Regions from separate parts of the Pseudomonas sp. RC3H12 genome, predicted to be linked through region 2. Evidence: predicted binding sites of a transcription regulator. Region 2 holds the regulator's gene; each other region holds the start of a gene.
The links. Region 2 encodes FliA, which starts transcription of late flagellar genes. Its sites were predicted from a motif close to CTAAAGTTTNNNNNNNNNNNGCCGNTAA; they were not measured.
Positions count from the first base shown of each region.

Region 1: a site for FliA is predicted at 2,562-2,589, ahead of KHO27_RS21710 (methyl-accepting chemotaxis protein). Genes of this name have one in related genera too.
Region 3: a site for FliA is predicted at 1,938-1,965, ahead of KHO27_RS16280 (flagellar protein MotY). Genes of this name have one in related genera too.

Region 1 is NZ_CP075595.1:4,747,979-4,752,797, reverse strand. Features, by position in the region: gene KHO27_RS21720 (NorM family multidrug efflux MATE transporter) at 35-1,423, opposite strand; gene KHO27_RS21715 (LysR substrate-binding domain-containing protein) at 1,579-2,508, shown strand; gene KHO27_RS21710 (methyl-accepting chemotaxis protein) at 2,691-4,670, shown strand; gene hglS (2-oxoadipate dioxygenase/decarboxylase HglS) at 4,710-4,819, opposite strand, start outside.
Region 2 is NZ_CP075595.1:3,203,720-3,208,538, reverse strand. Features, by position in the region: gene flhF (flagellar biosynthesis GTPase FlhF) at 1-770, shown strand, start outside; gene fleN (flagellar synthesis regulator FleN) at 885-1,718, shown strand; gene fliA (RNA polymerase sigma factor FliA) at 1,715-2,455, shown strand; gene KHO27_RS14590 (chemotaxis response regulator CheY) at 2,560-2,934, shown strand; gene KHO27_RS14585 (protein phosphatase CheZ) at 2,954-3,742, shown strand; gene KHO27_RS14580 (chemotaxis protein CheA) at 3,755-4,819, shown strand, end outside.
Region 3 is NZ_CP075595.1:3,578,939-3,583,757, forward strand. Features, by position in the region: gene KHO27_RS16275 (argininosuccinate synthase) at 1-792, opposite strand, end outside; gene KHO27_RS16280 (flagellar protein MotY) at 921-1,901, opposite strand; gene pyrC (dihydroorotase) at 2,032-3,078, shown strand; gene rnt (ribonuclease T) at 3,138-3,749, shown strand; gene KHO27_RS16295 (peroxiredoxin) at 3,819-4,421, opposite strand; gene KHO27_RS16300 (bacterioferritin-associated ferredoxin) at 4,635-4,819, shown strand, end outside.

The sequences.
Region 1 (4,819 bases), 1.5 Mb from region 2:
CGCGGCGATGGCGCGCGCAGGGGCTCCGGGGGGCTCAGACCGACAATGCTGCCCGCCGTGCACGCTCAGCCTTGCCCAGCAGCCGCTTCATCCGCCATTCGAAGCCGAACGTCAGCGCCACCGCTGCGCAGGCCAGACCCAGGGCCAGCCCCCACCAGATACCCTGTGCACCGCCACCGAAGGTGAAGGCGAACAGCCAGGCACTTGGCGCACCCACCAGCCAGTAGCACACCAGGCCGATCAGGAAGGTGGTCTTGGCGTCCTTCAGGCCGCGGATCGAGCCCATGGCAATGGTCTGCACGCCATCGAACAGTTCGAACCACGCCGCCACCATCACCAATTGCACGGCCAGCATGAAGATCGCGGCGAAGGCCGGGTCGTTGCGGTCGATGAACAGCCCGACCAGGGCATCCGGCAGCAACCAGAACAGTGCCGCGAAGGCGAACATCAGCGATGCGCCAAAACCAATGCCCACGCGCCCGGCGCTACGGGCCGCCAGCAAGTTGCCGGCGCCGTAATAAAGGCCGACGCGCATGGTCACCGCATACGAAAGGCCCGTCGGCACCATGAACGCGGTGGAGACGATCTGCAGGGCGATCTGGTGCGCCGCCAGCTCCGTGCTGCCGAGCACGCCCATGCACAGGGCGGCAAAGGCGAACAGACCAACTTCGACCATATAGGTGCCGCCGATCGGCAGGCCCAGCCGCCACAGCTCGCGCAGTGCCGACAGGGAAGGGCGCAGCAGGCCCTTGCGCAGCGGGTAGGCGGCATAGGCCTTGTGCCAGCGGATATACAGTGCGAGCGCGATGGCCATGCCCAGGGTCACCACCGCCGTGACCAGGCCAATACCCATCAGCCCCAGCTTGGGCAGGCCGAACATGCCTTCGATCAGGGCGTGGTTGAACAGGTAGTTGAACACCGTGCCTACCAGGCTGATGACCATCACCGGCGTGGAGTGGCCCAGGGCACTGGTAAAACCGCGCAGGGCCATGAAAGTCATGTAACCGGGGAGGGCAAGCGGCAGCAGGGTCAGCAACTGCATCGCCGAGTCGACGTTCTCCGGCTTCTGGCCGAACAACAGCAGCACCGGCTTGAGGTTCCACATCACCAGTGCCGAGACCAGCGCCAGGCCCCAGGCCAGCCACAGGCCACTCTGCGCCAGGCGGGTGACGCCCTCGATGTCGTTGGCGCCCTTGCGGATGGCCACCAGCGTGCCCACCGCGGCGATCACGCCCAGGCAGAAGATCGACACGAACGAGTAGCTCGCCGCGCCCAGGCCACCGCCGGCCAGGGCCTGCGGGCTGATGCGGGCCATCATCAGGGTGTCGGTGAGCACCATCAGCATGTGCGCCAACTGCGAGGCGATCAGCGGCCCGGCCAGGCGCAGCAAAGCCTTGAGTTCGGTGGTGGGCGCGACGTGCATGGGGGCGGTCCTTCTTGATGATTCTGGAAACGAGCCGTCGATTCTGAGGCTTCGGTCAGCTTTGCACAAAAGGATAAATGCGATCGGTGTCATGAGTCTGACTCATGCCTGTATGATCATCTGCTCCTATCCAGCTCCCGTATGACAGGTGCGCCATGATTCGCCAACTGCCTCCGCTCTATGCGTTGCGCGCATTTGAAGCCGCTGCTCGGCTGAGCTCGTTCACCCGCGCCGGGGAAGAGCTGGCGATTACCCAGAGCGCGGTGAGCCGGCATATCCGCACCCTGGAGGAGCATTTCGCCTGTCGCCTGTTCGTGCGCAATGGCCGCAGCTTGCAGCTGACCGAAGCCGCGCGCATGCTGCTGCCTGGTGTGCGTGATGGTTTTGCTTCCCTGGAGCGGGCTTGCGAAACCTTGCGCGGCGAAGATGACATCCTGCGCATGAAGGCCCCTTCGACCCTGACCATGCGCTGGCTGCTGGCGCGCCTGAGTCGCTTCCGCCATCTGCAGCCCGGCAACGAGGTGCAACTCACCAGTGCCTGGATGGATGTCGACCATGTCGACTTCAACCAGGAGCCGTTCGACTGTGCAGTGCTGCTCAGCGATGGCAGCTTCCCGGCGGACTGGGAAGTGCGCCGGTTGTTCTCCGAGTTGCTGATTCCGGTAGGTGCGCCGGACCTGCTCGATGATGCGCCTTGGGACGAGCGGCGCCTGGCCGGTATCGAGTTGCTGCATCCCACGCCGGACAAGCGCGACTGGCGGGCTTGGCTGGCGCGCATGGGCCTGACCGACAAGATCTCGCTCAAGGGCGGGCAGGTGTTCGACACCTTGGAGCTGGGCATGATCGCCGCCGCGCGGGGCTACGGGATCTCCATGGGCGACCTGCTGATGGTGGCCGAGGATGTGGCGCAGCGGCGGTTGAGCCTGCCCTGGCCGACTGCGGTAGCCAGCGGCATGGACTACTACCTGGTGTGGCCACGGACCCGGCCGGGCGGGGAGCGGTTGCGCCGGCTTAGCGTGTTTTTGCAGGAGGAGGCGGCGGCGATGGATTTGCCGGCTGTGCAAATCCTGTCGGCACAGGGCTGACAACCTCTCTGAGGCCACGGCAAGAAAACGTTTGCGAATATCCCGGTCCCGCACTCAAGTATTTCCTACAGACGCCGATCAACTTGCACCAGCGTCCCGGAAGAGGACGCGATTCCCCGTCGATATGCAGCGGGCGGTCAGCGTGATCAGGACGATCCCGGCCTCTTGCCAGGAGCCTTGCCATGTCTCAACCGCGTGCCCGAATCGCCTCGCAGCTCGGGATTGCCCTCGCCATCGTGCTGGCGCTGGTGATCACCGGTAGCACCCTGTTCGCCCTGCGTTCGCTGGACGACGCCAACCTCACCACGCGCCAGGCGCACCTGGCCAGCGAGGCGCGGCTGCTGGCCGATCAGCTCGATACCTTCCACGGTTCGCTAAAGGACAATACCCAGCGCCTGAGCGGTCTGTTCGAGCGGCGGTTCGCCAGCGGACTGGCGCTGCACGCGGGGGAAACGGTCAACGTCGCAGGTGTCGCGACGCCTGCGCTGTACCTGGGTGACCACCTGTTGAACAACGATTTCCACCAGGTCGACGAGTTCCAGCAGATGACGGCCGGTGTTGCGACCCTGTTCGTGCGCAGCGGTGACGACTTCGTGCGCATCAGCACCAGCCTGACCAAGCAGGACGGCAGCCGCGCCATCGGCACCCAGCTCGACCGCCAGCACCCGGCTTATCCGAAACTGATAGCCGGGCAGACCTACGTCGGCCGTGCCGTGCTGTTCGAGCGCAACTACATGACCCGCTATGTGCCGGTGCGCGATAGCGGTGGCCGGGTGATCGCAGTGCTGTTCGTCGGCTTCGACTACACCGACGCGCAGAACGCCCAGTTTGCCAACCTCAAGCGCTTCCGCATCGGCCAGACCGGTTCGCTGGCGTTGCTGGACGAGCAGGGCAAGTGGCTGGTGCCGCCGGCCGAGGTGCGCGACGGTGAGGCGGCGGCCCAGGCGGTCAAGGCGATCAAACCGGGGGCAGGGCAGTTCTGGGCCGGTGCCGGCGAGCCTTTGTTCAGCGTCACCGAGCCGTTCGCCGAGGGGCCGTGGACCGTGGTGGCAAGCATGCCCGAGGGCGAGATCCGCGAAGTGACCTGGAGCGTCGGCCTGCGCCTGGCCATCGGCAGCGTACTGGCGATGCTGCTGGCCGTGGCCGCCACCCTCTGGCTGCTGCGGCGCAAACTGCGCCCGCTGGGCGACCTGGTGCGCCAGGCCGAAGCCCTCGGCGCTGGCGACCTGAATGCCCGCCTGAGCGTCACCAGCCATGACGAGATCGGCCAGCTCGCCCGCAGCTTTAACCAGATGGGCGATGCCCTGGCGACCATGGTCGAGCATATCCGTGCCGCCTCCGACCAGGTCAGTGGCCGCGCCCGCTCGCTGTCCGGCCTGTCGTCCGGGGCCTGCGAGGGCATGGACCAGCAATCCGGCGAGATCACCAGCATGGCCGGCGCGGTGGAGGAGTTCAGCGCCACCTCGATGAACATTGCCGACAACATGGCCGGGACCGAGCGCATGGCCCGCGACAACGCCCAGCAGACCCGTATCGGTCGCAGCGCCATGGACGAAGCCTCGGTTTCCCTGCGGCAGATCGCCGAGGCACTGGGCGGTACTGCCAGTGTGATGGACACCTTGGGCGCTCGCTCGCAGGAGATCGGCGGCATTGTCGGCGTGATCACCTCGATTGCCGAGCAGACCAACCTGCTGGCGCTCAATGCCGCCATCGAAGCGGCCCGGGCTGGCGAGCAGGGCCGTGGTTTCGCCGTGGTCGCCGATGAGGTCCGCGGCCTGGCCGCGCGCACCCGCCAGGCCACCGACGAGATCTCGGGCATGATCGCCAGCATCCAGCAGCAGACCGGCCATGCCATCAGCACGCTGGAGCAGGGCAACCAGCTGATGCAGGAAGGCCTGGCGCGCAACGACAAGGTGGCCGAAGCCCTGGCGCGCATCGACGAGCAGAGCCGGGTGGCGGGCGAGCAGTTCGCGGTGATCAGCACCGCGACCCAGGAGCAGAGCAGCACCGCGACGGTGCTCAGCCGCAATCTGCAGAGCATCGCCCAGGCCAACAGCGAGCAGCGAGATGTGGCCAATGAGCTGGCCACGACGGCCCGCGAACTGGAAGGACTGGCGGGGCAGTTGCGCCAGGAAGTGGATCGGTTCCGGACTCATCGGTAGTGCATTGGGGCCGCAAAGCGGCCCCGGCTTTGCGAAGCCCTACATCGCGCTCAGACCCAACGCCTGCGCACACGCCTGCAACGAGCGCCGCTCGCTCTGCGCATACAGCGCCAGCTCATCCTGCACCTTCAGCCCCAGCGCCTGCTCGA
Region 2 (4,819 bases):
TCGACCTCACGGCCGGGATCGAAGAACCACGCCATGCCTGGCGCATGGTCCTGGCGCACCTGGCGCGGATGATCGACGTGCCCGAGATCGAACCGATCGAGGAGGGCGGAGTGATCGCCATGGTCGGCCCGGCCGGCATGGGCAAGACCACCACGCTGGCCAAGCTGGCCGCGCGCTACGTGCTCAAGTACGGCGCGAACAACCTGGCGCTGGTGAGCATGGACAGCTTCCGCATTGGCGCCCAGGAACAGCTCAAGACGCTGGGCCGCATCCTCAATGTGCCGGTCACCTACGTCGACCCGGGCGAGTCACTGGCCCAGGCCCTGGAGCCGCTGCTGCGCAAACGTGTGGTGCTGATCGACACCGCCGGCCTGCAGGCCAGCGACCCGGCGCTGCGCATGCAGCTCGAGACCCTGGCCGGGCGCGGCATCGCCGCGAAGAATTACTTGGTGCTGGCGACCACCAGCCAGAAGCAGGTGCTCACCGCTGCCTACCACAGCTACAAGCGCTGCGGTCTGGCCGGGTGCATCCTGACCAAGCTCGACGAAACGGCCTGCCTCGGCGAAGTGCTGAGCCTGGCCATCAGTCATGAATTGCCGGTGGCCTATCTGACCGATGGGCCGCGCATTCCCGACGACCTGCAGCTACCGCGCAAGCACCAGTTGGTAAGCCGCGCCGTCAGTGTGCAATTGCAAGAAGAGCCCAGCGACGAGGCCATGGCCGACATGTTCGCTGATCTGTACCACAGCCCTGGCAAGCGCGTGGGTTGAGGGTGAATACTGTGCAAAGTACCTACATCATGGGGTTGCCCGGCCGGACCGTGGCCTTGAATGTTCAGCCCCTCATGTGGCCTGGGTCCAAGCGAGACAAGGTAAAGAACAGACATGGGTAGCATGCATCCCGTACAGGTGATCGCCGTGACCGGTGGCAAAGGTGGCGTCGGCAAGACTAACGTTTCAGTGAACCTGTCCCTGGCGCTGGCCGAGCTCGGCCGCCGGGTGATGTTGCTGGACGCCGACCTGGGCCTGGCCAATGTCGACGTTCTGCTGGGGCTCACGCCCAAGCGCACCCTCGCCGACGTGATCGAAGGCCGTTGCGAGCTGCGGGATGTGCTGTTGCAAGGCCCGGGCGGTGTGCGCATCGTCCCGGCGGCCTCCGGCACGCAGAGCATGGTGCACCTGGCGCCCGCGCAACACGCCGGCCTGATCCAGGCCTTCAGCGACATCGGCGACAACCTTGATGTGCTGGTGATCGACACGGCTGCGGGTATCGGTGACTCGGTGGTCAGCTTCGTCCGTGCCGCCCAGGAAGTGTTGCTGGTGGTGTGCGACGAGCCGACCTCGATCACCGACGCCTACGCGCTGATCAAGCTGCTCAACCGCGATTACGGGATGAATCGGTTCCGTGTGCTGGCCAACATGGCCCAGAGCCCGCAGGAAGGCCGCAACCTTTTCGCCAAGTTGACCAAGGTCACGGACCGCTTCCTCGACGTCGCCCTACAATACGTCGGTGCCGTGCCTTACGACGAATGCGTGCGCAAGGCCGTGCAGAAGCAGCGGGCTGTCTATGAGGCCTTCCCTCGGTCCAAGTGTGCGCTGGCGTTCAAGGCCATCGCGCAGAAGGTCGACAGCTGGCCGCTGCCTGCCAACCCGCGCGGGCACCTGGAATTCTTTGTCGAGCGCCTGGTGCAGCCCACCAGTGCAGGGCCGGTGCTATGAACGCGAGCGGTTTCAAGATGTACAGCAAGGCCGCCAAGGATGCGCAGTACGAGCTGATCGAACGCTATGCGCCGTTGGTCAAGCGTATCGCCTACCACCTGCTGGCGCGCCTGCCAGCCAACGTCCAGGTCGAGGATCTGATCCAGGCCGGGATGATCGGCTTGCTGGAAGTGGCCAACAAATACGATGCCAGCAAGGGTGCCAGTTTCGAAACCTACGCCGGTATCCGTATTCGCGGTGCCATGCTCGACGAGGTGCGCAAGGGCGATTGGGCGCCACGTTCGGTACACCGCAATACGCGCATGGTCAGTGACGCGATCCGCTGTGTCGAAGCAAAGACTGGCCGCGACGCTAAAGATCACGAGGTTGCTGCCGAACTCCAATTGAGTCTCGATGATTACTACGGGATTTTGAATGACACCTTGGGCAGCCGCCTGTTCAGTTTCGACGACCTGCTGCAGGACGGCGAACATGAAGGGCTGCACGAGGACGGAGCCAGCGGCCAGCTGGAGCCGGCGCGTGATCTGGAAGACGAGCGCTTCCAGGCTGCGCTGGCCGATGCGATCGCCAACCTGCCGGAGCGCGAACGCCTGGTCCTGGCGCTGTACTACGACGAAGAGCTGAACCTCAAGGAAATCGGTGAGGTGCTGGGGGTCAGCGAATCGCGTGTCAGCCAGTTGCACAGCCAGTGCGCCGCGCGTTTGCGCAGCCGCCTTGGGGAGTGGCGGGCACGTTGAACCCGGGTTCAGTGCAGTCGTTTTTTTGTAGTGCCGAATTGATTGAGCGCGCGCTCGGCGCCGAGCGCGTTAAAGACTGCTTGGAGGTCTAATTGAACAAAGACATGAAAATCCTCATCGTTGACGACTTTTCGACGATGCGGCGGATCATCAAGAACCTGTTGCGTGACCTGGGCTTCACCAACGTCAAGGAAGCTGATGACGGCAACACGGCACTGCCGATGCTCACCAGCGAGCATTTTGACTTTCTGGTGACCGACTGGAACATGCCGGGCATGACCGGTATCGATCTGTTGCGCGCCGTTCGCGCCGACGAGCGCCTCAAGCACCTGCCAGTGTTGATGGTCACTGCGGAAGCCAAGCGCGAGCAGATCATCGAAGCTGCCCAGGCCGGCGTGAACGGCTATGTGGTCAAGCCTTTCACTGCCCTGGCGCTGAAAGAAAAGATCGAAAAGATCTTCGAACGCGTCAACGGCTGAGTCACGTCTGGGGGGCGCAATGGAGTCAACCAACAACTCTTTGGGTGAGTTCGAATCAACCCTGAAGAAGCATGCCCAGGAGCTGGTCGAGAGCCTCGAGCGCGGCCGGTTCGGTGAGGCGGTGCAGCTGATCCACCAACTGAACCAGACCCGCGACCGCGGGCTGTACCAGGAAGTCGGCAAGCTCACCCGCGAACTGCACAGTGCAATCGTCAACTTCCAGATCGACCCGGCCATGCCGCAGGCCGAGGAAGTGTCGCAGATTACCGATGCCGCCGAGCGCCTCTCCTACGTGGTCCGCCTCACCGAAGGTGCGGCCAACCGCACCATGGACCTGGCGGAGGCGTGCACCCCGGTGCTCAATGACCTCGCCACCGAGGCCCAGAGTCTGTCCGCCGACTGGCAGCGCTTCATGCGCCGCGAGGTGGCGGCGCCGGAATTCCGTGAGCTGGTCAAGCGTGTGGATAGTTTCCTGACGCACAGCGCCGAAGGTAATCAGAAGGTCGCGGGCCATATCAACGATATCGTCCTGGCCCAGGATTATCAGGATCTCACCGGCCAGGTGATCAAACGGGTGACCACGCTGGTCACCGAAGTCGAAAGCAATCTGCTCAAGCTCGTGCTGATGGCAAGCCAGGTCGACCGCTTTGCCGGTATCGAACATGACCACCAGCAGCTGCGTGCTGAAAAAGATCAAGAAAAACATCCGACTCGGGGTGAAGGTCCGCAGATTCATGCCGATAAGCGTGAAGACGTCGTGTCCAGCCAGGACGATGTCGACGATCTGTTGTCCAGCCTGGGTTTTTAAGGAGCACGTTTAATGAGCTTCGGCGCCGATGAAGAAATCCTTCAGGATTTCCTGGTAGAAGCCGGCGAAATCCTCGAGCAACTGTCCGAGCAATTGGTCGAGCTGGAAAGCCGGCCCGATGATGCGGACCTGCTCAACGCGATTTTCCGCGGTTTCCACACTGTAAAAGGGGGCGCCGGCTTCCTTCAGCTCAATGAGTTGGTGGAGTGCTGCCACATTGCCGAGAACGTGTTCGACATCCTGCGCAAAGGTGAGCGCCGGGTCGACGCGGAGCTGATGGACGTGGTGCTCGAAGCACTCGACACGGTCAACAGCATGTTCGGCCAGGTACGTGAGCGCACCGACGTCACGCCGGCCACCCGCGAGCTGCTGGCGGCGCTGTCGCGCCTGGCCGAGCCCGCTGGCGCCGAAGAGCCGGCTCCGGTCGAGGTGGCCGTTGTCGCCGAAGCGCCGGCTGCCGAGCCCGACATCACCGACACCGAGTTCGAGCAACTGCTCGACTCGCTCGATGCAGTCAAGGCCGAAGCCGAGGTTCACGAGCAACTGCAGGGTGAACAGGTCAGCGCGGGTGGTGACGAGATTACCGACGCCGAATTCGAGTCGTTGCTCGACCAGCTGCACGGCAAAGGCCAGTTTTCACCCGATACCGCTGCCAGTGAGCCAGCGGCCGTTGCCCCTGCCAGTGATGAGATCACCGACGACGAGTTCGAGTCGCTGCTCGATCAGTTGCACGGCAAGGGCACCTTCGCCGTCGACGCATTGCCTGGCGTTGCTGCGCCTGTAGCCAGTGCGGCACCAGCGGCGACTGACGAGAGCATCACCGAACACGAATTCGAGGCGCTGCTCGACCAGTTGCACGGCAAGGGCAAGTTCTCTGGCGAGGCGGTTGTTGCCGAGGCGCCTGCCGCCGTCGCCGCGCCTGTCGCAGCCAAGGCCGAAGCCAAGCCGGTTGCCAAGCCTGCGCCTGCTCCCGCGCCAGCCGCTGCCAAGCCTGCCGCTCCGGCCCGCGCGCCAGCGCCTGCCGCCGACAAGCATGGCGCCAGCGAGGCGGAGACCACCGTACGGGTCGACACCGCG
Region 3 (4,819 bases), 380 kb from region 2:
CTCGACAATATCCAGGCGACCGATGCCGTTGGCGCCGCCAATGCGGTTGAGGTCGGCCAGCACGGTGGCCGGGGTCTTCTCGACACCGTCGATGGCGACGATGTCACCGTTGCGGTAGGTCAGCTCGATGTAGGTGGCCTGGTCCGGGGCGCTCTCCGGAGAGACGCTCCATTTCCACATGTCTTCCTCGTGCTCGGTCCAGGTATCTTCCAGGACACCGCCTTCGTAGGAAATGTGCAGCAGGTTGGCGTCCATCGAGTACGGCGACTTCTTCTTGCCGTGGCGCTCGATCGGGATACCGTGCTTCTCGGCATAGTCCATCAGCTTCTCGCGGGACAGCAGGTCCCACTCGCGCCATGGCGCGATGACCTTGACGCCCGGCTTGAGCGCATAGGCACCCAGCTCGAAACGCACCTGGTCGTTACCCTTGCCGGTGGCACCGTGGGAAATGGCGTCGGCGCCGGTTTCGTTGGCGATTTCGATCAGGCGCTTGGCGATCAGCGGGCGGGCGATAGAAGTACCCAGCAGGTACTCGCCTTCGTAGACGGTGTTGGCGCGGAACATCGGGAAGACGAAATCACGCACGAACTCTTCGCGCAGGTCGTCGATGTAGATTTCTTTCACGCCCATCGCCTGGGCCTTGGCGCGGGCCGGCTCGACCTCTTCGCCCTGGCCGAGGTCAGCGGTGAAGGTCACCACTTCACAGTTGTAGGTGTCCTGCAGCCACTTGAGAATCACCGAAGTATCAAGGCCGCCGGAATACGCCAATACGACCTTTTTTACGTCCGCCATGCCATCACTCCACGGGGTTGTACGGAAAGCCGATGATTCTACCGGCCTTGCCGAAAAATTTACAATGGGGCGACAGCTTGTGACGACAAAGCGACAGGAATTGTCGAGAGCGCGACCCGCTGTCGCACTCAGGATTTCGCGGGAGCGGGCTGGGTGGCAGCGGCCGCAGGCGTCGCAGGCGCAGGTGCGGTAGCCGCGGGTGCCGGAGCCGCCGGCGCAACCGGTGGCGCCGGCTTCTCCAGCGGCTTCTCGACCGGTGTCACGCGGTCGAGCTGGATGTTCACCCGGCGGTTGCGCGCCCGGTTGGCGGCAGAGTTGTTCTTCGCCAGTGGATAGCGCTCGCCGTGGAAGCGCACGGTGATCTGCTCTTCCGGCACGCCATGGGCCTTGAGGTAGTCGGCAACCGCCAGTGCCCGTCGACGCGAGGTGTCACGGTTGGTCAGGCGGTTGCCGCTATTGTCGGAATGGCCGTTGAGTTCGATACGGTTGACCGTCGGATCGGCCTTCAGATAATCAAGCAGCACATCCAGGCGCGCACGGGCCGAGCTGTCCAGTTCGATCCCGCCACCGGGGAAGCCGACCTGGGTCTGGCGGATCTGGTCATAGTTCATCGGCAGCAGCTTGGCGGCGCACAGTTGGTAGTCGCTGTAGGCCTTGGCGAAGCTGACTGGCATCACCTGCACTTGCATCGGCCGGCCACCCTCGCCCCGGTAGTTGCGCACCACCGTGCTACGGCCATCGAGCAGGCCATTGATCAGGCGGCTGGCCTGCCCCTGGCTGGAGGTGAACAGCACGCCAGTGCGGGCCATGTGCACCGCACCGAGGTTGATATCGCCCCGCCCTGGCTGCCAGGGGGCTGCGGCGGCCAGCAAGGTGGCGGACCCCGCGCCGAGGACGTTGCTGTCCGAACGCAGTTGGAACGTCGGTTGTTCGCCGGCACGGCGCACGAACTCGCCGCTGCCGAAACCGTCGATCGGCTGGATCAAGCGACATTCGAACTGATCACCCTCGACTTTCCAGGCGACGTTCTCCACGCGGGTCTGGAAGGTCATGGCCCCGGCCGGCAGGCTGGCGACAAGTGTGAACAGGGCTAGGTAACGCTGGCGCACGGTCGGCTCCACTGATTCTGACGGCTTACCTGAATGCTATCGGACGCCCGTCGGAAAACTTGATAGCCGTGCTCGAACAGGGGTTTTCCGGTAGCATTGGCTTCTGAGTTCGACCCGCCTGGAATCTCCAATGTCCGATCGCCTGACCCTCCTGCGCCCCGACGACTGGCACATCCATCTGCGCGATGGTGCCGTCCTGCCTCACACCGTCGGTGACGTGGCGCGTACCTTCGCCCGCGCCATCATCATGCCCAACCTGGTTCCGCCGGTGCGCAACGCCGTCGAGGCCGATGCCTACCGCGCCCGCATCCTTGCCGCACGCCCCGCCGGCAGCCGTTTCGAGCCACTGATGGTGCTGTATCTTACCGACCGCACCAGCCCGCAAGACATCCGCGCCGCCAAGGCCAGCGGGATCGTGTACGCCGCCAAGCTGTACCCGGCCGGCGCCACCACCAACTCCGATTCCGGCGTGACCAGCATCGACAACATCTTCCCGGCAATCGAGGCACTGGCCGAAACCGGCATGCCCCTGCTGGTGCACGGTGAGGTCACGCGCAGTGAAATCGACGTGTTCGATCGCGAGAAGCGCTTCATCGACGAGCACATGCGCCGCCTGGTCGAGCGCTTCCCGACCCTGAAAGTGGTGTTCGAACACATCACCACCGCCGACGCCGCGCAGTTCGTCACCGAGGCGCCGGCCAACGTCGGTGCCACCATCACCGCCCAGCACCTGCTGTACAACCGCAACCATATGCTGGTCGGCGGTATCCGCCCGCACTTCTATTGCCTGCCGATCCTCAAGCGCAACACCCACCAGGTTGCATTGCTGGATGCCGCGACCAGCGGCAACTCGAAGTTCTTCCTCGGTACCGACTCGGCGCCTCACGCCAAGCATGCCAAGGAAGCCGCCTGCGGCTGCGCCGGCTGCTACACCGCCTACGCCGCCATCGAGTTGTATGCCGAGGCGTTCGAGCAGCGCAACGCGCTGGACAAGCTCGAAGGCTTCGCCAGCAAGCATGGCGCTGACTTCTACGGCCTGCCGCGCAATACCGACACCATCACCCTGGTGCGAGAGCAATGGACAGCGCCGGACAGCCTGCCCTTCGGTGACACCACCGTCATTCCCCTGCGCGCTGGTGAAACGCTGCGCTGGCGCCTGCAGGAGGACAACGCGTGAGCGAAGATCTGTACGAAGACGACCAGGACAGCCAGGTCAGCAGCGGCTCGCGCCATCCGATGGCCGAGCGTTTCCGCGGCTACCTGCCCGTGGTGGTGGATGTCGAAACTGGTGGCTTCAACAGCGCCACCGACGCGCTGCTGGAGATTGCCGCCGTCACCATCGGCATGGATGAAAAGGGCTTCCTATTCCCCGAGCACACCTACTTCCATCGGGTCGAACCGTTCGAGGGCGCCAATATCGAGGCCGCCGCGCTGGAGTTCACCGGCATCAAGCTCGATCACCCGCTGCGCATGGCGGTGAGCGAGGAAAGCGCGCTGACCGATATTTTCCGCGGCGTGCGCAAGGCGCTGAAGGCCAATGGCTGCAAGCGGGCGATCCTGGTGGGGCATAACAGCAGCTTCGACCTGGGTTTCCTCAATGCTGCAGTGGCGCGCAACGATATCAAGCGCAACCCGTTCCACCCGTTCTCCAGCTTCGATACCGCCACCCTCGCTGGCCTTGCCTACGGCCAGACCGTGCTGGCCCGAGCCTGCCAGAGCGCAGACATCGACTTCGACGGCCGTGAGGCGCATTCGGCGCGTTACGACACCGAGAAGACCGCCGAGCTGTTCTGCGGCATCGTCAATCGCTGGAAAGAGATGGGCGGCTGGCGCGACTTCAACGACTGATCACACGCTTGTAGCTCGAAGCATAAAAAAACCGGCCACCAGGGCCGGTTTTTTCATGCGCTTGGCAAATTACAGCTTGCCAGCGTTCTCGCTCAGGTAAGCCGCGACACCTTCCGGCGAAGCGTTCATGCCTTTGTCGCCTTTCTTCCAGTTGGCCGGGCAGACTTCGCCGTGCTCTTCGTGGAATTGCAGGGCGTCGACCAGGCGCAGCAGCTCGTCCATGTTGCGGCCCAGCGGCAGGTCGTTGACGATCTGCGAGCGGACAACACCGTTGGTGTCGATCAGGAAGGCACCACGGAAGGCCACGCCGCCTTCGGACTCGACGTCGTAGGCCTTGCAGATTTCGTGGGTCATGTCGGCTGCCAGGGTGTACTTGACCTGGCCGATGCCGCCATTGTTGACCGGGGTGTTGCGCCAGGCGTTGTGGGTGAAGTGCGAGTCGATCGACACGCCGATCACTTCCACGTTGCGCGCCTGGAAGTCAGGGATGCGGTTGTCCAGGGCGATCAGCTCGGACGGGCAGACGAAGGTGAAGTCCAGCGGGTAGAAGAATACCAGGCCGTACTTGCCCTTGATGGCCGAGGCCAGGTTGAAGCTGTCGACGATCTCGCCGTTGCCCAGCACGGCTGGAACGGTGAAGTCCGGGGCTTTTTTGCCAACGAGTACGCTCATTCGATCTCTCCTGATGAGGGGTGAAAAACCTTGCCCGGGCGGAACGCGTCCCCCGGATCCAGCAAAGGCCGACCATCATACACAGCTTTGCGTGACAGGCCGAATCTCAACCGCCGGTCGCTCTGGAACGCACCTTACACAATGTGTTTTGACAAGCATTCTCATTACCATTACTCTCCAATGCATCGAATCAACCCGCGATGGTCAGCCTTTATGTATGTGTGTCTTTGTGTCGGTGTCACCGACGGACAGATCCGCGATGCGATCTACGAAGGATGCTGCAGCTACAAGGAAGTTCGAGCCGCCACCAATGTCGCCAGCCAGTGCGGCAAGTGCGCCTGCCTCGCCAAGCAGGTGGTGCGCGAGACCCTCACCGAGCTGCAACTGAGCCAGCAGGC